One region of the Marvinbryantia sp. genome, then DNA from elsewhere that is predicted to be linked to it. Evidence: predicted binding sites of a transcription regulator. Region 1 holds the regulator's gene; each other region holds the start of a gene.

Region 1 (9,757 bases):
TATACGATACCACCTTCAGCGCGGATCTCACCATTATGGAGGAATCCGCCGAGTTTCTCGACAGAGTACAGAACGGCGGAAAGCTGCCGCTTCTTACCTCCTGCTGCCCGGCGTGGGTAAAATTTGTGGGCGACCAGTTCCCTGAATTTGAGGAGAACGTGTCGACCTGCCGTTCCCCGCAGGGAATGCTCTCCGCGGTCGTGAAGGAATATTTCCGCGATCCGGCAAACAGCGGTGGCAAAAAGACGGTGATGGTATCCATCATGCCATGTACGGCGAAAAAAATGGAAGCGAACCGCGAAAACAGCTACACGAAGGGCGAAAAAGACACCGATTTCGTTCTGACGACCACAGAGCTGATCGACATGATCCGAACGACCGGCATCGACTTTGCGGAGCTGGAGCCGGAGTCCTCCGACATTCCGTTTGGCTTCGGTTCGGGCGGCGGCGTCATCTTTGGCGTGACAGGAGGCGTAACGGAGGCGGTCATCCGCCGACTGGCGCCGGATCACACGAAGGAGACATTCCAGGCGATCGCTGAGTGCGGCGTGCGCCAGGAGGGATTTATCCGTGAATTTTCTGTTCCGTACAATGGCATGGAAATCAAAATCTGTGTGGCGAGCGGACTTGCAAATGCCCGCACCGTGATGGAGCAGGTGAAGAGCGGCGAGAAGGAATACCATCTGATCGAGATCATGGCATGCCGCCGCGGATGCGTCATGGGCGGCGGTCAGCCGCGGCTTGCCGGAAAGCGCACAAAAGCGGCGCGCACTGCCGGTATTTACCGCGCAGATAGTGTTTCCGTCATCAAGAAGTGCGACGAAAATCCGATGATCACCTCCCTGTACGAAGGATTTTTAAAGGGCAGGGAGCACGAGCTGCTGCATAATCACAGCTTCTGTGCGAAATAAATGTAGTAAAAAGATCAGGATTGGCACATATGAGGCAGGAAATCCGGAAAACGGACTCCTGCCTTTGTCTATGCGATTAGTTTTTCATTGACAAAGGCAGGTCTGAGTGATAATATGATTAGCGGTTAGCAAATACTAACCACAAGAGCTTTCCACTTGTGCGCTTGGACAGGAATAAGCTAAAAAAACACTTAAACATGTCTGCCTGGCTCGCTGCTGGCGGAAATAAAATTGTTGTGCTGAAGAAAGAAGAGGGAGAAGCTGCTGTGAGAATTTTGGTTTTTGGCGCTGGAGTGCTGGGCTGCAACCTGGCAAATAATTTATATCGTGCGAAAAAAGATGTGACTTTGCTGGCCCGGGGCGAGTGGGCAGAGCGGTTGAAGCAAAATGGTTTACATATGAAAAAGACCTTTCATCTGCGGGAAACCGTCAGCCGCATTCCGGTTATTACACGGTTAAAACCGGATGACGTTTACGATGTTATTTTTATTGTGATGCGCTATACCCAGTTGGATAGCATAATGGAATTCCTGCGGACAAACGGGACGAAAAATCTTGTATTTGTGGGCAACAATGTCCGCGCCGCCCACTATGCCGCATTATTGCCGGAGAAAAACGTGCTGTTCGCCTTTGCGTCCTCTGCGGGGCATCGGGAACCGGAGCGGGTTGCTTCCATCGACCTCAAAAAAATCACGATCGGGCAGCTGAAAGATGCGCCCTCCAACGAAGCTCTGATCGGGCAGATTTTCACAGGCACCGGATACAGGGTGACCTACGAACCCAATATGGGAGATTATCTGCTCTGTCATGCAGCTTTTGTACTGCCGGTGGCATTTGCCTGCTACTATGCGGACGGCGATCTGCACAGGCTCAAAGGGAATGCCGCCTATCTGGAACGGATTCTGAACGCCAATCTTGAGGGGTACCGCGCAATCGAGCGGGCGGGGCATAATATCCTTCCGGCCAGCGATGCAAACTATGAAAGCGCTTCTTACCGCAGGATCTGTCTGTTTTTCTTTCGGCTGATGTGCGCGACCGGTCTTGGGAAGATCTGTGCCAGTGACCATGCTATGAATGCCGTTGAGGAAATGAGTGCCTTAAACCGGGACATCAAAAAATACTTTGACGGGATCGGAGCGGAGTATTCTGTCTGGCAGTCGCTGGAGCAGGACGCCGGACGATATCTGAAATAGAGATTAATGAAGATAAGTGATACTGTTGCTTGACAAGCTGGGGCGGATTGGATAAAATTTGATAAATGATTGTATAAATGAGGAGGAGCATTATGAATAAAATTGCGATGAAAACCCCGCTTGTGGAAATGGACGGCGACGAAATGACCAGGATCCTCTGGAAGCTGATCAAGGATGAGCTGATTCTGCCGTTTGTCGATTTAAAAACAGAATATTACGATCTCGGACTTCAGAAGCGTAACGAGACGGACGACCAGATCACGATAGACAGCGCGCTTGCCACGAAAAAATACGGTGTTGCCGTAAAATGCGCTACGATTACGCCGAACGCGGCGCGCGTGAAGGAATACAATTTAAAAGAGATGTGGAAGAGTCCGAACGGAACCATCCGAGCGATTCTCGACGGCACCGTTTTTCGCGCGCCGATCATCGTAAAGGGCATCGAGCCGAACGTGCGCACCTGGAAAAAGCCGATCACGATCGCAAGACATGCCTACGGCGATGTTTACAAGGCAACGGAGATGAAGGTTCCGGGAGCAGGAAAAGCGGAGCTTGTATTTACCGATGAAAACGGAAACGAAACGCGCGAGCTGATCCATGAATTTAAGGGAAGCGGCGTGCTGCAGGGAATGCATAACCTCACCAGCTCCATCGAGAGCTTTGCGCGAAGCTGCTTTGCCTATGCGCTGGATACAAAACAGGATCTCTGGTTTGCCACCAAGGATACCATTTCCAAAAAATATGACCATACCTTCAAGGATATCATGCAGGAAATCTTTGACGCAGAATATGCGGATAGATTTAAAGAAGCAGGCATCACCTACTTCTATACGCTGATCGACGACGCGGTAGCGCGTGTGATGAAGTCGGAGGGCGGCTACATCTGGGCGTGCAAAAACTACGACGGCGACGTTATGAGCGATATGATCTCGTCTGCATTCGGATCCCTTGCGATGATGACATCTGTGCTGGTATCTCCGGACGGCTGCTATGAGTACGAGGCCGCGCACGGAACCGTTCAGCGTCACTATTATAAGCACCTGAAAGGGGAGGAGACCTCCACAAACTCCGTTGCCACTATTTTTGCCTGGAGCGGCGCGCTCAGAAAGCGCGGCGAGCTTGACAGCCTGCCGGAGCTGATGGCATTCGCAGACAGGCTGGAAGCAGCGACCATCGCTACCATCGAGGAGGGCAAAATGACAAAGGACCTTGCTCTCATCACCACCCTGGAAAATGTCACTGTATTAAACAGCGCCGACTTCATCCGCGCGATCCGGGAAAAACTTTAATACTACATCAGCGTCTCCCAGAGCTCATACAATTCTTCGAGCTTTTGGGAGATTTCATATTTCTCCTTATTCAGCTCCATACAGCGGGCAGCGTCGGAATAGACCTCCGGCTGCGCAAGCATTTCATCAAGCTCACCGTCGCGCGTCTCCAGCGCCTGGATCTGTTCCTCTGTTTTTTTCAAATCATTCTGGCGCTTGCGCTCACGCGCCTGCTCCTCTTTTTGCTGCTTCCAGTCGCGCTTTACATCCGATTCACCTGTGACTGCAGGAGAGGCAATGGCATTCCCAAATAGCCCGGTACTGGTTTTCTCCGCTGCCTGCGGCGCATAGATGCGTGTCAGTTCTTCTTTTTTCGTCAGATAATAATCGTAATTTCCAATATAATTCACCAGCGTGTTTCCTGTCAGTTCCAGAATGCGGGACGCTGTCTTGTTGATAAAATAGCGGTCGTGCGACACATAAAGCACCGTGCCGGTGTACTGGTTCAGCGCGTTCTCCAGGATCTCTTTCGAAGTAATATCAAGATGATTGGTCGGCTCATCCAGGATGAGGAAATTTGCCTCCGACAGCATCAGCTTGGCAAGGGATACGCGCCCGCGCTCGCCGCCGCTCAGATCGGAAATCCGCTTAAATACATCGTCTCCGGTAAACAAAAAGGAAGCGAGCACATTGCGGATCTGCGTATTGGTCAGTGCCGGATACGCATCGGAAATCTCTTCAAACAACGTTTTCTCCATGTGGAGCACATGATGCTCCTGGTCATAATAGCCGATATGTACCTTGCTGCCAAGCGAAAAAGAACCGGCGTCCGGCTCACATACTCCGTTCAGGATTTTCAGAAGTGTTGTTTTTCCGGTACCGTTATCACCGATAATCGCAACCTTTTCGCCGCGCTTAATCTCAAAGTTCAGATCCGAAAAGAGTGAGAGAGAGCCAAAGGACTTTGCCAGTCCCTCCACTTTTAATACATCGTTTCCGCTGGTGATGCGCGGTTCCAGGCGGATCTTCATCTCGCTGGCCACCTCCGATGGCTTTTCCAGACGTTCGATCTTGTCAAGCATCTTGACACGGCTTTCGGCGCGCTTGATACTTTTTTCACGGTTAAAGGAACGGAGCTTTGTGATGACCTCCTCCTGATGCTTAATTTCCTGCTGCTGGTTGAGGTATGCCTTCATCTGTGCCTCGCGCATCTGCGCGCGCTTCTCGGCGTAGGCGCTGTAATTGCCCGAAAAAACGCAAGAGTGCCCGTTGTCCAGCTCGATGATCTTCGTCACGACCTTGTTGAGAAAATAGCGGTCGTGCGCCACGATCACCACGGCGCCCGGATAATTCTGCAGATAGACCTCCAGCCAGGCGATCGAGTTCATGTCGAGATGGTTGGTCGGCTCGTCCAGGAAGATGATGTCCGGCTTCTGCAGAAGCAGCTTGCCGAGCGCCACGCGCGTTTTCTGCCCGCCGGAGAGCGTATCAATATTCTTCGAAAACTCCTCCTCCGAAAAACCAAGTCCCTTTAAGATACCGATGATCTCGCTCTGATAAGCGTAGCCGTTTTTATTTTCAAATTCGGTGCTGAGACGGTTGTAGGTTTCCAGCGCTTCATTTAAGCGGTCGCCGTCCAAATGCTTCATTTCCTGCTCCAGAGCGCGGATACGCTCCTCCAGTGCGATCACGTCGCGGCGCGTTTCCAGAAGTTCCTCGTAGATCGTATTGCTGCTGGAGACCGCATCGTGCTGCGCCAGGTAGCCGATAGAAGTCCCCTTTGCGAAGACTGCCTCGCCCTCATCCGCTGACAGATCCTTCATGATAATTTTCAGAAGCGTTGACTTCCCAGCGCCGTTGATGCCGACGATCGCCGCTTTTTCCCGCTCCTCAATATGAAAGGAGACATCCTTTAAAATTTCATTTGTACCAAAAGCTTTTGATATATGACTGCATGTTAAAATCATGATTTTTTTCCTTTTCTGTGTTTTTCTAAGATAGTTTAGCATATTGCGTCAATTTCTACTAGCTTTTTTCAGAGAAATGCTGTAAAATATCTTAGATTTATCGGCTGAATATAAAAATACGGCTGCAGGAAAGTGCAGGAAAAGAATACACAGGAGGAATCTGGGGAATGAAAAAAGTTGTGAAATTTGGTGGAAGCTCGCTTGCCAGTGCGGAGCAGTTTCAGAAAGCCGGAAGTATCATCCGGGCGGAAAAGAGCAGGAAATATGTGGTGCCGTCTGCGCCGGGTAAACGCTTCGACGGCGACATAAAGGTAACCGATATGCTTTACGACTGCTATGAGACGGCGATCAGCGGAAAGAATTTCGATCAGAAGCTCGGAAAGATCAAGGAGCGTTATGACGAGATCATTGCGGGGCTGCATCTGAATCTGTCACTGGAAAAGGAATTTGCGCAGATTCACGATTATTTTGAAAAGGGCGCGGGAAACAATTATGCAGCATCCCGCGGAGAATATTTAAACGGTATCATCATGGCGGCGTATCTTGGTTTTGAATTTATTGATGCGGCGGAGGTTATCTTTTTCCGGGAGGATGGTACATTTGATTCCGAAAAAACAAATAAGATTCTCTCAGCAAAACTGAGAAAAACAGAGAACGCCGTGATCCCGGGCTTTTACGGGGCGATGACAAACGGCACCATCCGCACCTTCTCCAGAGGCGGCTCCGATATTACCGGCTCTATCGTGGCGCGCGCCGCGAAAGCGGATCTCTACGAAAACTGGACGGATGTTTCCGGTTTCCTTGTAACCGATCCGCGTATCGTGAAAAATCCGGAACCGATCGAGACGATTACTTACCGCGAGCTGCGTGAGCTTGCTTATATGGGCGCCTCCGTACTGCACGATGAAGCGATCTTCCCTGTGAGGAGCGAAGGAATCCCTATCAACATCCGCAACACAAACGATCCATCCGCACCGGGCACAATGATCGTGGAGAGCACCTGCCGGAAGCCGAAATATACCATAACCGGAATTGCCGGGAAAAAAGGATTTGCTGCAATAAATATAGAGAAAGACCGTATGAACACGGAAGTCGGCTTTGGGCGCAGGGTACTCAGCGTATTTGAGGATAACGGCATTTCCTTTGAGCATATCCCGTCCGGCATCGACACGATGAGCGTGTTTGTTCATCAGTCGGATTTTGAGGAAAAGGAACAGAAGGTGCTTGCAGGTATCCGCCGCGCCGTGTCGCCCGATTATCTGGACATGGAATCGGATCTGGCGCTGATCGCTGTCGTTGGACGCGGTATGCGTTCTACGAGAGGAACCGCGGGAAGAATTTTCTCAGCGCTCGCCCATGCAGATATCAATATCCGCATGATCGATCAGGGCTCCAGCGAGCTGAATATCATCATTGGTGTCAGCAATAATGATTTTGAAAAGGCAATTCAGGCAATTTATGATATTTTCGTAACCGTACGTCTGTGATTGACAAAATTTTCACATTGGTGTATAATTACAGCATTATTTAAAAGATTTCGGAGGGGGATTTTGTTGGAGGAAAAGGAAATTTCAAGGGCTGTCATAAAACGCCTTCCCCGTTATTACCGGTATCTTGGTGAACTTCTTGACGATGGCGTAGAGCGCATCTCATCCAATGAGCTGAGCGACCGCATGCAGGTGACTGCGTCGCAGATACGCCAGGATCTGAATAATTTCGGCGGTTTCGGTCAGCAGGGATACGGTTATAATGTAAAATTTTTGTATCATGAGATAGGAAAGATTCTTGGACTGGATAAAACCTACAACATGATTATTTTAGGTGCGGGCAACCTCGGACAGGCTCTTGCGAATTATGTAAGATTTGAAAAGCGCGGGTTTCGTGTGATCGGGATGTTTGATGTGAACCCACAGCTTATCGGAAAAAAGATCCGCGGTATTGAGATCCGTATGCTGGATGAACTGCCGGAGTTTCTGGAACAGAATGACATCCAGATCGCTACCCTTACGCTCCCGAAGGCGGCGGCGGAGGAAGTGGCGATAAAGCTGGTGGAATCCGGTATCAAGGCAATCTGGAACTTTGCTCATACGGATCTGAATCTGCCGGATGATGTGGTGGTAGAGAACGTCCATCTTTCCGAGAGCCTGATGCAGCTGTCATACAATATTACGAAATATCAGCGCGAAAAGAATACAAGTTAAGTGACGGGGCTTCTGCAAAAATTTGCGGCAGCCCTGTTTACGTGCCGCAGAAAGGAAAACAGAAATGGAATCCATTTATTGTCCGCAAAATCTGTCCGCGGTGCTTCCGCAGCGAAAGGCAGATTCGTTTAAGGGCACCTACGGGAAGCTGCTCGTTGTCGCCGGCAGCCGCAATATGTGCGGTGCGGCGTATCTGGCCGGAAAAGCGGCATACCGAACGGGCGCAGGTCTGGTTTATATTTATACCGAGGAATGCAACCGCGTGATCCTCCAGCAGCTTCTTCCGGAGGCTGTGCTGATCACCTACGATCCGAAAGACTGGACACCGGAGCCGCTTAAAAACTGTCTTGACAGCATGACAGCGGTAGCTGCGGGCTGCGGGCTTGGAACCGGAGCAGTCAAAAAGGAGATCTTAAAATACGTTCTGTCGGCAGATCACCTGCCGCGCGTGCTGGACGCGGATGCGCTTAACATTTTGTCAGCAGACGATAAGCTCTGGGAGCTTGCCGGCGCGCCGTTCATCATTACTCCGCATATTGGCGAGATGAGCCGTTTGAGCAGTCTGTCCTCTGCAGCGATCAAAAAGGATCCGGCAAAAGCGGCAAGAGAATTTTCCGCCGCTCACAGGGTAATCACGGTTCTGAAGGACGCAAAAACCGTCGTCTCCGACGGAACGGACTGCTCATGGAACACCTGCGGGAACAACGGTATGGCGACCGGCGGCAGCGGCGACGTCTTAGCCGGGATCATCGGCGGTCTGCTCGCGCAGAAAATGCCGCTCTTTGAGGCGGCAAAGCTCGGTGTCCATATCCATGCCTTAGCCGGGGACGCCGCCGCGAAAGAGCGCGGCACCTACTCTATGATGGCGGGCGACATTATAGAGCATATTTTATACGGTGTATCTTAAAAGAAATTTGCCTATTGGCTCGCATAAATAACCGACATTTATTATCTGTATCCAACATGCGGAAGGAGGATCATTATGAAAAATTACAGCAGAGTTTATGCCGGCATCGATCTTGATGCCGTTGCATTCAATTTTGCCTCAATGCGTAAAAACATTCATCCGTCGGCGAAGATGATCGCCGTCATCAAGGCGGACGGCTACGGACACGGCGCGGTTCCGATCGCGCGGCTCGTGGAAGCGTATGATTATCTCTGGGGCTTTGCCGTCGCTACCGCGGAGGAAGCGCTTCAGCTTCGAAGCGCGGGCATTAAAAAGCCGGTTTTGATTCTCGGCTATGTCTTTGAGGAGCATTACGCGGATCTTATCCGCGAGGACATCCGGCCGGTAGTATTCAAGCTCTCCATGGCGGAACAGCTTTCCATGGAAGCGACGCGCCAGAACAAAACGGCGGTTATCCATATCGGTCTTGATACCGGCATGACGCGCATCGGTTATCCCGCAACAGCGGAGAGTGTTCTGGAGATCATGCTGATCAGCAGGCTGCCGAACATAAAAATCGAAGGCATGTTCACGCATTTTGCGCGCGCGGATGAGACGGATAAAACCTCCGCGCAGGATCAGCTTGAGCGCTATCTGAAGTTTGCAGATAAGCTGAAGGAGACGGGGGTAGACATTCCGCTGCGCCACTGTTCAAACAGCGCCGGCATCATCGACATGCCGTATGCAAATTTAAACCTTGTGCGCGCCGGCATCAGCATTTACGGCATTTACCCGTCAGAGGAGGTCTGTAAGGAAAACGTGCCGTTAAAGCCGGTAATGGAGTTAAAGAGTCACATTACCCTCATCAAGGAGGTGGAGGCGGGCGTGCCGGTCAGCTACGGCGGCACCTTTGTCACGAAGCAGAAAACCCGCATCGCCACCATTCCGGTCGGCTACGCGGACGGTTATCCGCGCCAGCTCTCAAATAAGGGCAGAGTGCTGATCCACGGCAAGAGCGCGCCCATCCTCGGCCGCATCTGCATGGATCAGTTTATGGTGGACGTGACCGACATTCCGCAGGCACAGGAGCTGGATGAGGTGACGCTGCTCGGCACCGACGGCGAAGCATCCGTCACCGTGGAGGAGCTGGGAGAACTTTCCGGCAGGTTCCCCTACGAATTTGTCTGCGATATCAGCAAGCGCGTGCCGCGGGTTTACAAAAAGAACGGGCAGGTTTCGGAACAGAAAGATTTTTTCGACGTATATTAATTAAAACGAATATCTGATAAAAATTGGGAAATACTCCAGTCAGTATCAAAATGAAATGATGG
Region 2 (9,757 bases), on a different contig from region 1:
GGTGATAACACAAAGGCGGCGCTGATTACCAGAGGCATCGCGGAGATCGCGCGCCTTGGCATCGCAATGGGCGGCAAGTCGGAGACCTTCTACGGTCTTACCGGCATCGGCGACCTGATCGTCACCTGCGCGAGCGTCCACAGCCGTAACCGGAAGGCGGGCTATCTGATCGGACAGGGACGCACCATGGAAGAGGCAATGGACGAGGTAAAAATGATCGTTGAGGGCGTCTACTCCGCAAAAGCAGCCCTCGCCCTCTCAAAAAAATATGGCATCGAAATGCCGATCGTCGAGCAGGTAAACAAAGTCCTCTTTGAGGGCAAGCGCGCCGACGAAGCGGTAAACGAACTGATGATGCGCGATCCGAAAATTGAGAATGGCGGGCTGACGTGGTAAATAAATTTGGATTTTTTTCTTGACGATTTCACCAAAAAGGTGTATGCTCTTACTAACGTACTTTAAACTGTTAAAGTAAAAGCGTAAAATCAACAGAAAAGAGGAGAATGAGTGATGAAAAAAGTAATTTCCAAGGTTCTTGCAGCGGGCATGGCAGTTTCCATGACAGCGGCACTCGGTATGGCAGTAAGCGCAGAGGACACCACATATAACGTAGGTATCTGTCAGCTCGTACAGCATCCGGCACTGGATGCGGCTACGCAGGGCTTTAAGGATGCGCTCACAGAGAAGCTTGGCGATCAGGTCGTTATTGATGAGCAGAACGCTTCCGGCGATTCCGCAAACTGCGCAACTATCGTAAACCAGTTTGTATCCAATAACGTAGACCTTATCATGGCAAACGCAACGGCTTCCCTTCAGGCAGCAGCGGCGGCAACAGGAGATATTCCGATCCTCGGAACCTCCATCACCGTATACAACGTGGCGCTGTCTATCCCGGATGAAGAGTGGACAGGTTCTACCGGAACCAATATCTCCGGTACCTCAGACCTTGCACCGCTTGATCAGCAGGCGGCGATGTTTGCAGAACTGCTCCCGGACGTAAAGACGGTAGGACTTCTGTACTGCTCTGCAGAGCCGAACTCCGTATACCAGGTTGACACCGTAAAGGCGGCGCTGGAAGAAGCGGGCGTTACCTGCAACGTATATACCTTTGCAGACTCCAACGACCTTGCATCCATCACAACCACGGCTGCCGCTGAGTGTGAAGCGCTCTATGTTCCGACAGATAACACGGCGGCTTCCAACACCGAGATCATCAACAACATCTGTGAGCCGGCAGGTATTCCGATCATTGCAGGTGAGGAAGGTATCTGCGAGGGCTGCGGTATTGCAACGCTTTCCATCAGCTACTATGATATCGGCTACAAGACCGGTGAGATGGCATACGAGATTCTTGTAAACGGCGCAGACGTAAGCACCATGCCGATCGAGTTTGCTCCGCAGTTTGTAAAGAAATACGTTCCGTCAAGATGTGAAGCGCTCGGCATCACCGTTCCGGACGGCTATGAAGCAATCGAGGAAGAGGCGGAAACAGAGACTGAAGCGGAAACAGAAGCATAAAGAATAAAAAAGCAAGTAAGAAACATTACAGCGGACTGTCGCGGAAAGGGAAATTTCCCTGCTCTGCGGCAGCCCGTCGTTTTGCTATGGAGGAGAAAGAGCTGTGAACATTGGAAATCTTTTTAATGCACTGCCCGGCGCCTGTGCCCAGGGACTGATCTGGGGCATTATGGCGATCGGCGTGTACATTACCTACAAAATTCTCGATCTGGCAGATCTGACAGTAGACGGTACCATGTGTACCGGCGGTGCGGTCTGTGTCATGATGCTGCTGAGCGGTTATTCCGTGCCGGTAGCGCTTGCCTGTGCGTTTGGCGCAGGGATGCTCGCCGGTCTTGTGACCGGTATTTTTCACACGGCGATGGGTATTCCGGCGATCCTTTCGGGCATTCTGACACAGCTCGGACTTTATTCCATCAATCTGCGCATTATGGGCAATAAAGCAAACCAGGCGATCAGCGTGGACAAATATCCGCTGATCGTATCGCTGCGGAATATCAAGGGCGTTCCGGTCTATAAAAATACGATTTTTATCGTGATCATCTTTATCGTGGTGATCATTGCCCTGCTGTACTGGTTCTTCGGGACGGAGCTTGGCTGTGCGATCCGTGCAACCGGTTCCAATGAACACATGTCCCGCGCGCAGGGCATCAACACGGATGTGAGCAAGATCATCGGTCTGATGCTCTCAAACGGTATCGTGGCGCTCTCCAGCGGTCTGTATGCGCAGTACCAGGGCTTCTCGGACGTCAACATGGGACGCGGCGCGATCGTGATCGGTCTGGCGGCCGTCATTATCGGGCAGGTGCTTTTCGGCAAATTTGCACATAATTTTGCCGGCAAGCTTATTGCGGTCGCGCTGGGTGCAATCGTATATTATCTTGTGCTGCAGGTGGTGCTCTGGCTCGGACTGAACTCCAACGATTTAAAGCTTCTTTCCGCACTTGTCGTTGCGGTATTCCTGGCGGTGCCGCATCTGAAAGGAAAGTATTTTACAAAGGTTTCCAAAAAAGGAGGTGCCGGCCGTGCTTAAACTGATTGGAATTAAAAAGACATTCAATCCGGGAACGGTGAACGAAAAAAAGGCGCTCTGCGGCGTCGATCTTACGCTGAACGAGGGGGATTTTGTGACGGTCATCGGCGGAAACGGCGCCGGGAAATCGACCACGCTGAACGCGATCGCCGGCGTCTGGCCGGTGGATGAGGGAGAGATCATCATCGACGGCGTGAACGTGACGCGCCTTCCGGAATATAAGCGTGCAAAGTACCTCGGACGTGTGTTCCAGGACCCGATGACGGGAACTGCGGCAAGTATGCAGATTGAGGAAAATCTGGCGCTTGCATCCCGGCGCGGGCTGCGGCGGACCTTAAAAAGCGGCATCAATGCGGCGGAGCGGGAGCGCTACAAGGAGAAGCTGAAGATTTTAGATCTCGGTCTGGAGGATCGCCTGACTGCAAAGGTAGGGCTTTTGTCGGGCGGACAGCGCCAGGCGCTGACGCTTCTGATGGCGACACTGAAAAAGCCGAAGCTTCTTCTTCTCGACGAGCACACGGCGGCGCTCGACCCGAAGACGGCGGCAAAGGTGCTGGAAGCGACGGACAAGATCATTGCCCGCGATAATCTGACCGCTATTATGATCACGCACAACATGAAGGACGCCATCGCGCACGGCAACCGTCTGATCATGATGCACGAGGGCAGGATCATCTACGATGTATCCGGCGAGGAAAAGAAAAATCTGAAGGTTTCTGACCTTCTTCAGAAATTTGAACAGGCGAGCGGCGGCGAATTTGCAAACGACCGTATGATGCTTGCATAAACGGAAAAAAGACGGAATTGCCGCTTGGTGATTTCGTCTTTTTGTATTTCTTAAAGTACAATTTCTTTGTTGAGATTTCACTTTTTATGTGCTATACTATCCCATAGTAGGGGATGTGCAGTAATCCCTGTCAAAAATTTAACAATATCATGCGGAAAGGAGGCTGAAGAAGTGCATATTGTAACGGATGAAAATGGAAATGTCTGTGCGCATACACATACGCATGAACACGCTCATACGCACACGTACGAGCATACCCATCCACACGATCACGAGCATGGCGCTGAGGAAAATCATAACCACAGCCATGATGATGCGCACTGTCATCATCACGAAGATCACTGCCCGTCTGAGGGCAGCGGGGGAAACTGCCACAGCCACGGAGACGGGGGACATTGCCATGGATGCCAGAGCAGCGAAGCATCGCCGGCAGACAAAACCGCGGCGCTTCTGCAGTATATGCTGGATCACAACACGCATCATGCCGCAGAACTCGACCAGATGGCGGACAAGCTGACGAAGGAAGGTCACGAAAAAGCGGCGGAGCAGATCCGTAAGGCAGTAGACGAGTTCCAGAAAGGAAATCTCTACCTTGGTCTCGCGTTATCTCTGGTAAAGGAAGCATAACGGAGGTGAATAACATGTGCCTTTCCACGGTTGTAAAAAAGAATCAGCCTGACTGTGTTCTCCTGGAATACGTCAGCAAAATTACAGTAAACGGAAATCTTATCACTCTGACAGATGTGATGGGTGAGCAGAAGACGGTCGAGGGAACCATAGCGTCGGCGGATCTCACCGGCGGCAGGGTTGAGATTAACTGCTGAGCCGCCCGCATCTTAAAAAGTGATAAATCATAAGGAGCGCGATTTTATGTCATTTACGATAGCAGTCGCCGGCAAAGGCGGCGTCGGAAAAACCACATTGTGCGGTCTGCTGATCCAGTACCTCTGCGAGCAGGGCAAGCGCCCGGTGCTGGCAGTGGATGCAGACGCAAACTCAAATCTGAATGAAGTCCTCGGCATAGATGTCGAGATGACGCTTGGAGATATCCGCGAGGAAATGTCCAAAGCGGAGGCTTCCGGAAATTCACAGATTCCGGTGGGCATGACGAAAGCGGATTATATGGAATTTATGTTCAATCGCTGTCTGGCGGAGGAAGATGATTACGATATGCTGGTGATGGGGCGTTCGCAGGGAGCGGGCTGTTACTGTTTTGTAAACGGACTTCTGCAGGCGCAGCTTCAGAAGCTGGCGCCAAATTACCCCTATGTTGTCGTGGACAACGAGGCGGGCATGGAGCATATCAGCCGCGGCATTCTGCCGAAGGTGGATATGATCCTGCTGGTGAGCGACTGCTCACGGCGCGGCGTGCAGGCGGTCGGACGGATCGCGCAGCTCACAAAAGAGCTCGGTCTGAAACCGGAAACGATGGGATTGATCGTCAACCGTGCTCCGGAAGGCAGGCTGAATGAGGGCACTATGGAAGAAATCGAAAAGCAGGGGCTCAACCTGCTTGGGGTCGTGCCGCAGGACGCCGAGGTTTACGAATATGACTGTGCCGGAAAGCCGATGATAGATCTGCCGGAAACCTCTCCGGTGAAGCAGGCACTGCACAGTATCATAGATAAATTAAAGATTTAATATTATAACCCAGTCAAGGAGGATTATGATGGGAGACTTTAAGTTGACAACAGTTGAAGAAATGGAAGCGGCTACAAACCGATTGCTGGAAACCGGCAAAAAAGTAGGCGCAGACGGATGGCAGTACCGTGTAAAGAATCAGACGCCGCACTGTAAGTTCGGTGAGACCGGTATCTGCTGTAAGATTTGTTCCATGGGCCCATGCCGTATCACCCCGAAAGCGCCGAAAGGAATCTGCGGATGCGACGCTCACGGCATCGTGGCACGCAACTATCTGAAATTCACGGCGGGCGGTTCCGCTACGCACTCCGATCACGGCCGTGAGATCTGCAAGACATTGTATCATGCAAAACCGGAAGGACCGTACAAGGTAAAGGATCCGGAGAAGCTGATCCGCATCGCAAAGGAATGGGGCGTGGAGACCGAAGGAAAGGACATCTACGATCTTGCGCATGAGGTCGCATACCTTGGTCTGAGCGAATACGGAAAGGTATTCGGAACTCAGAATTTCCTGAAGAGAGCTCCGCAGCACACCCAGGATATCTGGGAGAGAGAGGAGATTGCTCCGCGCGCGATCGACCGCGAAGTATCCTGCTCCTTACATATGACACATATGGGATGTTCCTCCAAACCGGAGGCGCTGATCCGTCAGTCCCTGCGTTCCGGTCTGTCTGATGGATGGGGCGGTTCCATGGCTGGCACCGAGTTCTCGGACGTGCTTTTCGGAACGCCGAAGCCGGTTGATACCGAGGCAAACCTTGGCGTTATGAACAAGGACAATGTAAATATCGTTGTACACGGACATGATCCGTCCCTGTCCGAGATGATCTGCGAATATGCGGATGATCCGGAAATGATCGCTTACGCAAAGAGCAAGGGCGCAAAGGGCATCACGGTTTCCGGTGTCTGCTGTACCTCAAACGAAGTGGCAATGCGCCGCGGGATCCCGATGGCAGGAAACTTCCTCCAGCAGGAGAATGTAGTGCTGACCGGTGCATGTGAAGCAATCGTCGTAGACGTACAGTGTATCTTCCCGGCACTTGGCCCGCTTAGCAAATGCTTCCACACCAAATTTGTGACGACCTCTCCGATTGCGCAGATGCCGGATTCTGAGTTTATCCGTTTCGACGCGGAGACTGCAGATGAGAATGCAAAAGCGATTGTAAAGATGGCGATCGACAACTTTGAAAACAGAAATCCGGATCTTGTATACATCCCGGATATGAAACAGAAGGCTACCGTTGGCTACTCTGTAGAAGCAATCGTAAAGACGCTGGACGGCGTTACCAACTCCCAGGTAGACGTAACAGGCACCACAAAGCCGCTCATCGAGTGCATCACTTCCGGCGTTATCCGCGGTGCAGTTGCAATGGTTGGCTGCAACAACCCGAAGATCCGTCCGGACTATGCGCATATTGAGCTGATGAAGAAACTGATCGCAAACGACATCATCGTGGTAGCTTCCGGATGTTCCGCACAGGCTGCTGCAAAGGCTGGTCTGATGGATAAGGAAGCGAAGAATCTCTGCGGCGCAGGTCTGAAGAGAGTCTGTGAACTGGCTGATATTCCGCCGGTGCTTCACATGGGCTCCTGCGTGGACATCAGCCGTATGATGATCCTGGTAGCAGAGCTTGCAAAAGATTCCGGACTGAACATTTCCCAGCTTCCGGTAGTGGGATGCGCACCGGAGTGGATGTCCGAGAAGGCAGTTTCCATCGGAAACTATGTAGTTGCAACCGGTATCGACACCTTCCTTGGCGTAGATCCGTATGTATCCGGATCTGATCAGGTAAGCAAGCTGCTTACAGAGGGCGTGAGAGATTGGGTAGAGGCTGCTTATACAGTAGAGACCGATATCGAAAAGCTGGTTGATCTGATGATTGAGAGAATCGAAGAAAAACGTACGGCAATCGGCATCTAAAATCATACATAAGGTGGATGAGACACTATGAAAATTGCAGTGACCGGTAAAGGCGGCGTCGGCAAAACGACGTTCGCCGCTACTCTCGCGAGGCTTTACGCGGAAGAGGGCAGACCTGTACTGGCGGCGGATGTGGACCCGGACGCAAATCTGGGGCTTGCGCTCGGCTTCTCCGAGGAGGAGCTGGAGAAGATCGTTCCGATTACCAAAATGCGTAAGCTCATCGAGGAGCGCACCGGGGCAAATGCCGACAATACCTTTTACCGCATCAATCCGAAGGTAAGCGATATCCCCGATACCTATGGAAGAATGTGTAACGGTGTGAAGCTGCTCGTACTCGGCACCGTGGATACAGCCGGAAGCGGCTGTGTGTGCCCGGAGCATGTCATGCTGAAACGCATCATCAACAACCTTGTGCTCCACAGGGAGGACGTTGTGATCCTGGATATGGAGGCAGGACTTGAGCATCTCGGACGCGGCACGACATCTGGCATGGATCAGTTTGTCGTTGTCATCGAACCGGGCGCCAGGAGCATCCAGACCTATACCAATGTGAAACGCCTTGCGACAGAGCTTGGGGTAAAGCAGGTACGGGTAGTCGCAAACAAGGTGCGGGATGAAAAGGATGAAGCGTTTATCCGCGCAAAAATTCCGGAAGCGGATCTGCTGGGATTTGTTCATTACAGTTCAGATATCATTGATGCAGACCGCAATGGTTCTTCACCGTTTGACTATAGCAAAGCCGCTGTTGAGGAAATCCGTAAAATCAAGGAGATTATCGACAGAACACAGGCAGAATAGCTATTGTTGATAAATTTTTTTATAAGAAGAGAGGCGGATAAAATGGGTAATATGGAATTGCCGAAGTTGGGTGTTGAGGACATTATCAAAGCGCTTGACGGCGTATGCAACGGAAACGTGGACGAAGCAGGCTCCACCAGACCGCTGCTGGAATGCGTGACCTCCGGCGTGCTGCGCGGAGCGGTTGTGATGCTTGGTTGCGACGGCTCAGAGGTGCGCGACAAACAGGAATATGCATCGCTTATGAAAAAGCTGCTGGCAAACGATATTGTTCTGCTTGCAATCGGATACCCGGTGGAGGTAGCGCAGGAAGCAGGGCTTCTGAATCCGGAGGCGAAAAGCTTCTGCGGCGCAGGTCTGAGAAGAGTTTGTGAGCTTGCGGAAATCCCGCCGGTGCTCCCGCTCGGCGGTCTGGAAAACATCGGCAATGTGGTAACGATAGCGCAGGCGCTCTCCGCGGATTCCGGGCTGGAGGTAGCGGCTCTGCCGATTGCCGGCTGCGATGCGGCGGGTGTATCTGCGCAGGCAGTGGAGCTTGGAAATACGTTTACCGGTCTTGGCGTGGATACCTTTATCGGCATTATGCCGTATGAGGGTGAGCTTGCAGATGTGATTGCTGCGAGCGGGCTGAAGGACGGTCCGCAGGCAAAGCATACGGTGTCCTGTAATCTTGACGAACTGGGAGATGCGATTATCGCGGATATTGAGAAAAAGCGCGAGGCGCTCACAATATAAGGATTCTTTAAGTGAAACAATGAATGGAGGAAATTACGGTGACTTTATTTGATGTTGTATTTAGTGGAAACGATACTGTGTATGGACTGACAGAAAACGCTGTCGACGCAGCTATCGCGCAGCACGGTGCGGATAAGGCGGTTGCTTTTCCGGACACTGCGTACAGCCTGCCGTGTTACTTTGGCGTAACAGGAACAAAGATTTCGAACCTCGGTGATATGAAGGCTGCTCTTGGAACAATTAAATCTCTTATGACCAGAGAAAAACGTCTGAACGATGTATTTATGTCCGGCGTTGCTACGGCGCTCTGCGCGGAGTTTATTGAAGCGCTGAAATATATCGACGGCGCAGCTCCCTACGAAGCTCCGTGCTACGGACATCTGGGTGATGCGATTATCCGTGAGCTCGGCGTTCCGCTTGTAACCGGCGATATCCCGGGCGTTGCAGTTATCCTGGGCTCCGCTCCGACCGCACAGGAAGGCGTGGATCTGGTAAAATCCTATCAGGCACAGGGTATCCTTGTTACGCTGGTTGGCGGTATTATTGACCAGTGTGAAGAGCTTGGCTACAAGACAGGTGCAAACGTGCGTGTAATCCCGCTTGGCAAGGATGTGACCAGCGTTGTGCATGTAGTATCCGTTGCAGTGCGTGCAGCACTGATCTTCGGCAACATCCAGGGCGGCGACGCTGCCGGTTTGATGGAATACACCATGAAGCGTGTACCGGCATTTGTAAACGCGTTCGCTCCGCTTGATCCGGTTATTGTTGCATGCGGCGCAGGCGCTATCGCACTCGGCTTCCCGGTAGTTACCAATGATGTGGCAACCGCAGAGGCAGTAAATATCAAGGTTCCGAAGAGCCTGATCGTGCAGCCGGATGTCAGCAAGTTCAATGCGACCTCCCTGGAAGCACGCGACATTAAGATTAAAATTACACATATCGATATTCCGGTTGCTTTTGCTTCCGCGTTCGAGGGCGAAATTATCCGCCGCGGCGATATGCAGGTAGAATTCGACGGCTCCCGTGTGGACTGCTTCGAGCTGGTACAGACGAAGGATGCTTCCGAAGTGGAAGACCACAAGATCGAGGTCATTGGGCCGGATGTTGACGAAATGCCGGAAGGCAGCAAGCAGAGCATTGCGTATGTGGTAGAGGTAGCTGGTAAGACGATGCAGGCTGATTTCGAGTCCGTATTTGAGCGTAAATTCCACTCCTACCTTAACTGCGTGGAAGGTATGATGCATACCGGACAGCGTGATATGATCCGTATCCGTATCAGCAAGGATACTTATAATGCGGGCTTCCGTCTGAAACATATCGG
Region 3 (9,757 bases), on a different contig from region 1:
CATACCGGCGAAGAAGCCGCTGATGCCAAATACCGGGATCGCAAAGACAATGAAGGCGATGCGGATGGCGACGCCGGTGAGGTTGTGTACCAGTACCTGCGAGGTTTTGCCAAGCCCGTTCAGGATCGCAAAGAGAGCCGGATTTAAGTACATCAGCGGGCAGATCCAGGCGAGCGCGCGGATGAAGGAGCCGGCAAGCTCATTGTTAAAGAGCAGGTTTCCGGCAAAATCGCCGAGGAAAAAGAAGCCGAGAAAACACACAAGTCCGAGCGCGAGGCAGGACAGGCAGAGCTTGCGGATGGCGGCGGTAATGGCGGACAGCTTTCCGCAGGCCTGTGCCTCCGAGATGACCGGCAGCAGCATGGTGCAGAGCGAGGAGGTCAGCGCCGACGGGAACAGGATCAGCGGCAGCGCCATGCCGGTGAGCACGCCGTAGACGCTCAGGGCGGAAGAGGCGGTAAGCCCGGAGAGCCGCAGCTGCAGCGGGATAAGCAGCGCCTCGATGCTTTGCAGGACATTGACAAGCACGCGGTTTAAGGTGAGCGGCACCGAGATCATAAGGAGCTCGCCTGCGTAGTGCGCGGTGGAGTGCACTGGTTTCGGGAGCGGCGGCTGCGCGGCGAAATGGATCGTCAGAGCCGTAGCGGAAAAAAGCGCGGCAAAAAATTCCTCCAGTATGATGCTGTAGACAGCGATGGCGGGCGTGACAGCGATCCCCTTCTCCGTCCAGATGCGGCAGAGCAGCACGACGCTGCCAAGGCGCACCAGATGCTCCAGTATCTCGGAAATCGCGGGTATTTTTGCCTGTTTCAGCCCATAATAATAGCCGTTGATGCATGCGTGAAGGGAACCGAAGGGAACCGCGTAGGCGAGCAGGCGCAGAAGCTCTGAGCTGCGCGGCTCTTTGACAAAATTTTCCGCGAGAAAGCCGTGGAAATGCAGCAGCAGGAAGGACACGCACAGGGACAGGGCGAGGGAGAGCGCCATGCCGATGTGGAAGATTCTGCGCGCCCCGCCGCGGTCGCCGGAGGCGGTTTTGGCGGAGACAAACCGCGAGATCGTGGTCTGGATGCCGGACACGGTGAGCGAAAAGGACAGCGCATAAAGCGGAAAAATAAGCTGGTAAATTCCCAGCCCCTCTGCACCGATCGCGCGCGAGAGGAATATTCTATAAAAAAAGCCGATAATGCGCCCGATAAGCCCGGCGGCGGTTAAAAGGGCGGCTCCCTTTAAGACGGTATGTTTTTGAGGCATGTGAGTATCATCCCCTGCAATTATTCTTCAGCGTTTTCCAGGAACATGTGCACTCACCCGGAGCGACGGTGAAGAGTAATCTTTTTTTGCAATATATGTCAAGAAGTACCTTGACAGAACCGGAAATGGGTGCTATATTCTTTTTTGAAGAAATCCGAGTGATTTAGTCGGGTTTAAAAAATAAAAGGATTGAAGGTGGCAGCGTGAAACTTTCCACAAAGGGCAGATATGGGCTGCGCGCGTTAATCGATCTGGCTCTGCACTGCGAACAGGAGGCGGTTCCCATCAGCAGCGTGGCGGCGCGGCAGAAGATATCAGAGAGCTATCTGGAGCAGCTTTTCGGAAAGCTGCGAAAGGCGGGACTGATCGTCAGCGAGCGCGGCGCGCAGGGCGGTTACCGGCTGGCAAAACCGGCGGAGGAGATTTCCGTGGGCGATATCCTGCGGGCGCTGGAGGGCAATCTGGACGCCGTGGAGTGTCCGGGGCTGAAGGAAGATGCCGGATGCGAGGGCGCAGACTTCTGCGTGACAAAGTATGTGTGGCAGAGGATCAATGACAGTATAACAGAGGCTGTGGATGAAATAATGCTGGACCAACTGGTCCGTGAGAGCAGAAAGGCACAGTGCAAAAGCGGCTATGTTGCCGCACAATGTGAGAATTGAGGTGGAGAATATGAAAAAAGTAATTTATCTGGATAATGCGGCGACCACAAAGACGGCGCCGGAGGTTGTGGAGGCGATGCTTCCGTATTTCACAGAGTTTTATGGAAACGCGTCTACCATCTATGAGCTTGGCGGAAACAGCAAAAAGGCAATGAATGAAGCGCGGGAGACGATCGCGCATATTCTGGGCGCGCAGGAAAATGAAATTTATTTCACGGCGGGCGGCTCGGAATCCGATAACTGGGCGCTGAAGGCAACGGCGGAGGCGTACCGCGCAAAAGGCAACCATATCATTACCTCCAGGATCGAGCATCATGCGATCCTGCATACCTGCGAGTATCTGGAGAAAAACGGATTTGAAGTCACGTATGTGGATGTGGATGAGAACGGAAAGATTAAGTTAGACCAGTTGAAAAAAGCGATCCGTCCGACTACCATCCTGATTTCCGTGATGTTTGCAAACAACGAGATCGGAACCATCCAGCCGATCAAGGAGATCGGCGAGATCGCGCATGAGCATGGCATCCTGTTCCATACGGACGCGGTGCAGGCGTTCGGACAGCTTCCGATCAATGTAGATGAGTGCCATATTGATATGCTGAGCGCCAGCGGGCACAAGCTGAACGGACCGAAGGGGATCGGTTTTCTCTACATCCGCAAGGGCGTGAAGATCCGTTCGTTTATCCACGGCGGAGCGCAGGAGCGTAAGCGCCGCGCGGGTACGGAGAATATTCCGGGTATCGTGGGACTTGGGGTAGCGGCAAAGCGCGCAGCGGATTCCATGCCGGAGCGCACCGCGAAAGAGATCGAGCTGCGCGACCATCTGATCGACCGCGTGCTGAAGGAAATCCCCTACACACGTCTGAACGGCGACCGAAACGATCGTCTCCCGAACAACGCAAACTTCAGCTTTCAGTTTATCGAGGGTGAATCTATGCTGATCATGCTGGATATGGAGGGCATCTGTGGCTCCAGCGGCTCTGCGTGCACATCGGGAAGCCTCGATCCGTCGCATGTGCTGCTTGCGATCGGACTTCCGCACGAGATCGCACACGGCTCTCTGCGTCTGACGTTAAGCGAGGAGACCACGCTGGAGGATATTGATTTTACGGTAGATACGATCAAAAAGATTGTCGAGAGACTGCGCGGCATGTCTCCGTTATATGAAGATTTTGTGAAAAAACAGGCGGCGAAATAGACCTGTTCCGGATGAAGGAGGAAGAAAAATGTACAGTGAAAAAGTAATGGATCATTTCCAGAACCCGAGAAATATGGGTGAGATTGAGAACGCCAGCGGCGTGGGAACCGTGGGCAATGCAAAATGCGGCGATATCATGCGCATGTACCTGGATATCGATGACAACGGCATTATCCAGGATGTAAAATTTAAAACGTTCGGATGCGGCGCTGCTGTGGCAACCAGCAGCATGGCAACCGAGCTGGTAAAGGGCAAAAATATCCAGGAGGCGCTGCAGGTAACGAATAAAGCGGTTATGGAGGCGCTGGACGGGCTTCCGCCTGTGAAGGTACACTGTTCTCTGCTCGCCGAGGAAGCGATCCACGCGGCACTCTGGGATTACGCGGAAAAGCATGGCATTAAGATCGAAGGTCTGCAGAAGCCGAAATCCGATATCCACGAGGGTGAAGAGGACGAGGCGGAAGAGTATTAAGACAGCAGGAACCACAGGTATCCCGCGGAAAAAAATTGGACAGGCAGGATATTATATATGAAGAAAAAGGTGGTTGTGGGAATGTCGGGCGGCGTCGATTCGTCGGTGGCAGCGTGGCTTTTGAAGGAGCAGGGCTACGACGTGGTTGGCGTGACAATGCAGATCTGGCAGGATGAGGAAGAGCAGACGCAGGAGGAGAATGGCGGCTGCTGCGGGCTAAGCGCCGTGGAAGATGCGCGGCGCGTGGCGCAGACGCTGGAAATTCCCTACTATGTGATGAATTTCAAGGCAGAATTTAAGGAAAAGGTGATGGATTACTTCGCAGAGGAATATCTGTGCGGTCGGACACCGAATCCCTGCATCGCCTGCAACCGTTATGTGAAGTGGGAGGCGCTTCTGCAGAGAAGTCTGTCGATCGGTGCGGACTACATCGCGACCGGACATTACGCGCGCATCCGGCAGCTTCCGAACGGAAGGTACACCATCTGCCGTTCGGCAACCGCCGCGAAGGATCAGACCTACGCGCTTTATAATCTCACGCAGGAGCAGCTTACGCATACCCTGATGCCGGTAGGAGAGTACACAAAAGAAGAAATCCGTGCGATCGCGGAAAGGATCGGGCTGCGCGTGGCAAACAAGCCGGACAGCCAGGAAATCTGTTTTGTGCCGGACGACGATTACGCCGCTTTTATCGAGGATTATACCGGCAGGAAGCTGCCCGCCGGAAATTTTGTGACGGCGGACGGCAGGGTGCTCGGACAGCACCGCGGCATCACACATTATACGATCGGACAACGGCGCGGCCTGCAGCTTCCGATGGGGCACCGCGTGTTCGTGACGGAAATCCGTCCGGACACGAACGAGGTGGTGGTCGGCGAAAATGAGGAGCTGTTTAAGCGGCATCTGACTGCCAACAGGCTGAATTTTATGGCGGTTCCGGGCATCGACGGGGAGCGGCGCGTGACGGCGAAGATCCGCTACAATCATAAGGGCGCTCCCGCAGTCATCCGCATGACGGGCGCGGACACGATCGAATGCGTGTTTGACGAACCGCAGCGGGCGGCGACGCCGGGGCAGGCAGTTGTTTTTTACGACGGAGAAAATGTGCTTGGAGGGGGAACCATCTTATGAGTATTTTGACAGATTGTCATCTGCACAGCAGCTTTTCGGCGGATTCGGAAGCGCCGATGGAGAGCATGATAGAAAAAGGGCTGCAGCTTGGGCTGACCGCGATGTGCTTTACGGAGCATATGGATCACGGAATGCTGGATAACGGCGTTTCCTTTGAAGTGGATACCGCCGCATACCGGGAGGGCTTCCTAAAGCTGAAGGAAAAATACCGCGGAAAGATCGAGCTTCTGTTCGGCATCGAGCTGGGGCTGGAGGCGCAGTATGCGGATTTTTTGAATGAATATTCTCATGCCTGGGATTTCGATTTTATCATCGGATCCTCCCACACGGTAGAGGGTAAGGACCCGTATTTTGCTGATTTTTATGAGGGGCGCACGGAGGAAGAGGCATACCGGACATATTTCGAGACGATTCCCAAAAATCTGGCGGCGTTCTCCAATGTAGATACGTATGGGCACCTCGATTATGTGGTGCGTTATGGCCCGAACAAAAACCGCGAATATTCTTATGAGAAATACCGGGATGTGCTGGATGCAGCACTAAAAGCGCTTATTGAGCACGGCGTCGGGCTGGAGATCAATTCTGCCGGGTATAAGCAAGGACTGTGCGCACCGAATCCATGTATGGATATCGTAAAGGCGTACCGGCGGCTGGGCGGCGAGATCGTTACCATCGGCTCGGACGCGCATGCTCCGGAATGGATCACCGGGGAGTTTGGGCGCGTGCGCGAACTGCTCCTGGAGTGCGGCTTCCGTTATTACGCCGTTTTCCGCGAAAGAAAACCATATTTTTTAAGTTTATGAAAAATATGTTTTTAAGTTTATGAAAAATATGTCTTGAATTTTTGGGACAAATTGGGTAGAATGTTAATAAGGTTGACGTTTCTTTAACAAACATTGGAAACGGTAACATTCTGTGCGTATGCGCAGGCAAAAATATTACATTTATATTTTTAGGAGGAATTGCGATTATGGCAGTAAAAGTAGCAATCAATGGTTTTGGCCGTATCGGTCGTCTGGCATTCAGACAGATGTTTGGTGCTGAAGGTTATGAAGTAGTGGCTATCAACGATTTGACAAGCCCGAAGATGCTGGCTCACCTTCTGAAGTATGATTCTTCTCAGGGTAAATATGAACTGGCTGACAAGGTTTCTGCTGGTGAAGATTCCATCACAGTTGATGGCACAGAAATCAAAATCTACGCTATGGCTGACGCATCCCAGCTTCCGTGGGGCGAGCTTGGAGTAGACGTTGTTCTGGAGTGCACAGGCTTCTATACCTCCAAGGCAAAAGCTGAAGCTCACATCAAAGCTGGCGCTCGCAAGGTTGTTATTTCTGCTCCGGCTGGAAACGACCTTCCGACTATCGTTTACAATGTAAACCACGAGACACTGAAAGCGGAAGATACTGTTATCTCCGCAGCTTCCTGCACAACAAACTGCCTGGCTCCGATGGCAAAGGCTCTGAATGACTATATGCCGATCGAATCCGGTATCATGTGCACAATCCACGCTTACACAGGCGACCAGATGATCCTGGATGGTCCGCAGAGAAAAGGCGACCTCAGAAGAAGCCGTGCAGGTGCGGTAAATATCGTTCCGAACAGCACAGGCGCTGCAAAGGCTATCGGTCTGGTTATTCCGGAACTGAATGGCAAGCTCATCGGCGCTGCTCAGCGTGTTCCGACCCCGACAGGTTCCACCACGATCCTGAACGCAGTTGTTAAGGGACAGGCTACCGTTGAGGGTATCAACGCAGCTATGAAGGCAGCAGCTACCGAGTCCTTCGGTTACAACACAGATGAGATCGTATCCAGCGATATCGTTGGTATGAGATTCGGTTCTCTGTTCGATGCTACCCAGACTATGGTAGTAAATCTGGCAGACGGCACATCCCAGGTACAGGTTGTTTCCTGGTATGACAACGAGAACTCTTACGTAAGCCAGATGGTTCGCACGATCAAATACTTCAGCGAGCTGGCATAAGAGCATTTTATCAAGACCTATCAGAGGTCCGGTCTTAGGACCGGACCTCGTTTCATAATGAAACAAAAATGGTTTCTATAATAATGGAGGTTTTTAAATCATGGGATTAAATAAGAAATCTGTTGATGATATCAACGCAAAGGGCAAACGCGTCCTGGTTAGATGCGATTTCAACGTACCGCTGAAAAATGGCGAGATCACAGACGAAACACGTATTGTTGCGGCGCTGCCTACTATCCAGAAGCTGATCAACGACGGCGGCAAGGTTATCCTCTGCTCTCACCTTGGCAAGGTAAAGAACGGTCCGAATGAGGGAGAATCCCTGGCTCCGGTGGCAAAGAGACTTTCCGAGAAGCTTGGCAAAGAGGTTGTATTTGTTTCTGATTACAACGTAACCGGCGAGGCTGCAACAAAGGCAGTTTCCGAGATGAAGGACGGCGATGTGGTTCTTCTGCAGAATACCCGTTTCCGCGGAAAAGAAGAGACAAAGAACGGCGAGGAATTCAGCAAGGAGCTGGCTGACCTGGCAGACCTTTACGTATGCGACGCATTCGGCTCTTCCCACAGAGCACACGCTTCTGTTGCAGGCGTAACCAAATTCATCACCGAAAAGGGCGGCGAGAATGTTGTCGGCTATCTGATGCAGAAGGAGATCAACTTCCTTGGAAACGCAGTAGAAAACCCGGTAAGACCGTTCGTAGCGATCCTCGGCGGCGCAAAGGTTGCAGACAAGCTGAACGTTATCTCCAACCTGCTTGAAAAATGCGACACCCTCATCATCGGCGGCGGCATGGCTTACACCTTCCTCAAAGCAAAAGGATACGAGGTTGGAACCTCTCTGGTAGACGACGAGAAGCTTGACTACTGCAGGGAAATGATGGAAAAGGCAGAGAAGCTCGGCAAGAAGCTGCTTCTTCCGGTTGATACCACCATTGCAAAAGAATTCCCGAACCCGATCGATGCAGAGATCGAGGTATCCGTTGTAGACTCCAATGCAATCCCGGCTGATATGATGGGACTTGATATCGGAACAAAGACAGCAGAGCTTTATGCAGACGCTGTAAAATCCGCAAAGACCGTTGTATGGAACGGACCGATGGGCGTATTCGAGAACCCGATCCTTGCAAAAGGAACCATCGCAGTTGCAAAATCCCTTGCTGAGACAGACGCAACCACCATCATCGGCGGCGGAGATTCCGCAGCGGCAGTCAACCAGCTTGGCTTCGGCGACAAGATGAGCCACATTTCCACAGGCGGCGGCGCTTCCCTCGAATTCCTCGAAGGAAAAGAGCTTCCGGGCGTAGCAGCAGCAGACGATAAGTAGGCCGAAAGCAGCTTAGCGCGAGGCCGTTCCCGAACCTTAACGACGCCGAAAGCAACTTAGTGAAAACGAGCTGTAAGCGAAGTTTGAACTTAGTGCGAGGCGGTTCTGTGAGATTAATGAGTCTGAGCCGCAGGCGAAAGACGAATTTAGCGAACAGAACTTCTGCAGGGAACATACCCGTCTGGCATATAGAATATTTTATCTAAGGAGAGAATACGATCATGGCAAGAAAGAAAATCATCGCCGGAAACTGGAAAATGAACATGACTCCGAGCGAAGCAGTAGCACTTGTAAATACCTTAAAGCCGCTGGTAGCAAACGACGAGGTTGACGTTGTTTTCTGTGTTCCGGCAATCGACATCATCCCGGTTATGGAAGCTGCAAAGGGTTCCAACATCCAGGTTGGCGCGGAGAATATGTATTTCGAGGAAAAAGGCGCTTATACGGGCGAGATTTCCCCGAACATGCTGACAGATGTCGGCGTAAAATACGTTGTTCTTGGTCACTCTGAGAGACGTGAGTATTTCGCAGAGACCTCCGAGACTGTAAACAAGAAAATGCTGAAAGCATTCGAGCATGGCATCACGCCGATCATGTGCTGCGGCGAGTCTCTGGAGCAGAGAGAGCAGGGCATCACGATGGACTGGATCCGTCAGCAGGTGAAGGTTGGCTTCTTAAACGTAACCGCAGAGCAGGCTAAGACAGCCGTTATCGCTTACGAGCCGATCTGGGCGATCGGAACCGGTAAGACTGCAACTACCGAGCAGGCTCAGGAAGTCTGCAAGGGCATCCGCGACTGCATCGCTGAAATTTACGATGAGGCAACCGCAGAAGCGATCCGCATCCAGTACGGCGGATCTGTAAATGCGGCAACCGCTCCGGAGCTGTTTGCACAGCCGGATATCGACGGCGGTCTGGTAGGCGGCGCTGCGCTGAAACCGGATTTCGGCAAGATCGTAAACTACAACAAATAAGCGCGGGCATCAAAAAGCCTCAAAAACAAATATCTATAAACAAAACGCTATGCAGAAGGTTTGCCGGATGCATAGCGTTTTGTTTGCGGCTGCCATGCACCCGAAGGGAGCTGCCGGTGACAGGTCCTGTAGGTGATGAAGCTTTTACCGGGATATTCGCTGAAGGAGGGTGCTTATCTGTCGCCTAAACATTGCAGGGCAGGACGCCCTTTGCGCTTCGGATAATTTGGATTTTACATCATAAACTCCATTTTTTTCTGTTAAGCAAAGGGCGATTGCACATTGATTTTTCCAGGCGATATTTGTATAATAGCAATCATAAAGCGCGAAAAAGCACGAGGGCGTGCCGGTTGGCGCTTTTCCTTGACAAAATGGAAAGAGAGAGGCGGATGATTATGAAGATGAAAAATGTATGCAGAACACTGTTTGGCGCAGCGATGTCCCTGTCGCTGGCGCTTGGAATGATGACGGGAGCAGGTGCGGAGGAGAAAAAGGTGCTCAAGGTTGCGATGGAGTGCGGTTATGCTCCGTACAACTGGACGCAGTCCGATGATTCCAACGGCGCGGTGCCGATTTCCGGCAGCCCGGACTACGCTTATGGCTATGATGTTATGATGGCAAAGCATATCTGCGAGGAGCTTGGTTACGATCTGGAGATCGTAAAGCTGGACTGGGATTCCCTGGTACCGGCAGTGCAGGCAGGCACGGTTGACTGTGTGATCGCGGGACAGTCGATCACCTCCGAGCGTCTGCAGTCG

Evidence for each region. The regulator Rex, encoded in region 1, represses fermentation and respiration genes when NADH is low (regulators of the CRP and FNR family bind a similar motif). The targets are predictions, from matches to a motif close to ATTGTTAANTANTTAACAAT.
Region 2: the regulator Rex is predicted to act here: its motif matches at 3,465-3,484, upstream of ACLU9Q_RS15530 (cobalt transporter).
Region 3: the regulator Rex is predicted to act here: its motif matches at 5,592-5,611, upstream of gap (type I glyceraldehyde-3-phosphate dehydrogenase).

The regions. Positions count from the first base shown of each region.
Region 1 covers NZ_JBKXTT010000020.1:3,800-13,556, forward strand. Annotated here, with positions in the region: gene ACLU9Q_RS17495 ([FeFe] hydrogenase, group A) at 1-911, shown strand, start outside; gene ACLU9Q_RS17500 (ketopantoate reductase family protein) at 1,178-2,104, shown strand; gene ACLU9Q_RS17505 (NADP-dependent isocitrate dehydrogenase) at 2,197-3,393, shown strand; gene abc-f (ribosomal protection-like ABC-F family protein) at 3,396-5,339, opposite strand; gene ACLU9Q_RS17515 (aspartate kinase) at 5,507-6,826, shown strand; gene ACLU9Q_RS17520 (redox-sensing transcriptional repressor Rex) at 6,893-7,540, shown strand; gene ACLU9Q_RS17525 (NAD(P)H-hydrate dehydratase) at 7,605-8,447, shown strand; gene alr (alanine racemase) at 8,523-9,695, shown strand.
Region 2 covers NZ_JBKXTT010000015.1:33,662-43,418, reverse strand. Annotated here, with positions in the region: gene ACLU9Q_RS15550 (NAD(P)H-dependent glycerol-3-phosphate dehydrogenase) at 1-396, shown strand, start outside; gene ACLU9Q_RS15545 (ABC transporter substrate-binding protein) at 511-1,518, shown strand; gene ACLU9Q_RS15540 (ABC transporter permease) at 1,622-2,551, shown strand; gene ACLU9Q_RS15535 (ABC transporter ATP-binding protein) at 2,544-3,338, shown strand; gene ACLU9Q_RS15530 (cobalt transporter) at 3,510-3,965, shown strand; gene ACLU9Q_RS15525 (CooT family nickel-binding protein) at 3,980-4,162, shown strand; gene ACLU9Q_RS15520 (AAA family ATPase) at 4,209-4,979, shown strand; gene cooS (anaerobic carbon-monoxide dehydrogenase catalytic subunit) at 5,008-6,900, shown strand; gene ACLU9Q_RS15510 (carbon monoxide dehydrogenase accessory protein CooC) at 6,928-7,701, shown strand; gene ACLU9Q_RS15505 (hypothetical protein) at 7,744-8,436, shown strand; gene acsB (acetyl-CoA decarbonylase/synthase complex subunit alpha/beta) at 8,475-9,757, shown strand, end outside.
Region 3 covers NZ_JBKXTT010000007.1:143,620-153,376, forward strand. Annotated here, with positions in the region: gene ACLU9Q_RS09960 (polysaccharide biosynthesis protein) at 1-1,254, opposite strand, end outside; gene ACLU9Q_RS09965 (RrF2 family transcriptional regulator) at 1,458-1,916, shown strand; gene nifS (cysteine desulfurase NifS) at 1,927-3,114, shown strand; gene nifU (Fe-S cluster assembly scaffold protein NifU) at 3,143-3,586, shown strand; gene mnmA (tRNA 2-thiouridine(34) synthase MnmA) at 3,644-4,717, shown strand; gene ACLU9Q_RS09985 (histidinol-phosphatase HisJ family protein) at 4,714-5,520, shown strand; gene gap (type I glyceraldehyde-3-phosphate dehydrogenase) at 5,688-6,701, shown strand; gene ACLU9Q_RS09995 (phosphoglycerate kinase) at 6,802-8,025, shown strand; gene tpiA (triose-phosphate isomerase) at 8,247-8,999, shown strand; gene ACLU9Q_RS10005 (transporter substrate-binding domain-containing protein) at 9,437-9,757, shown strand, end outside.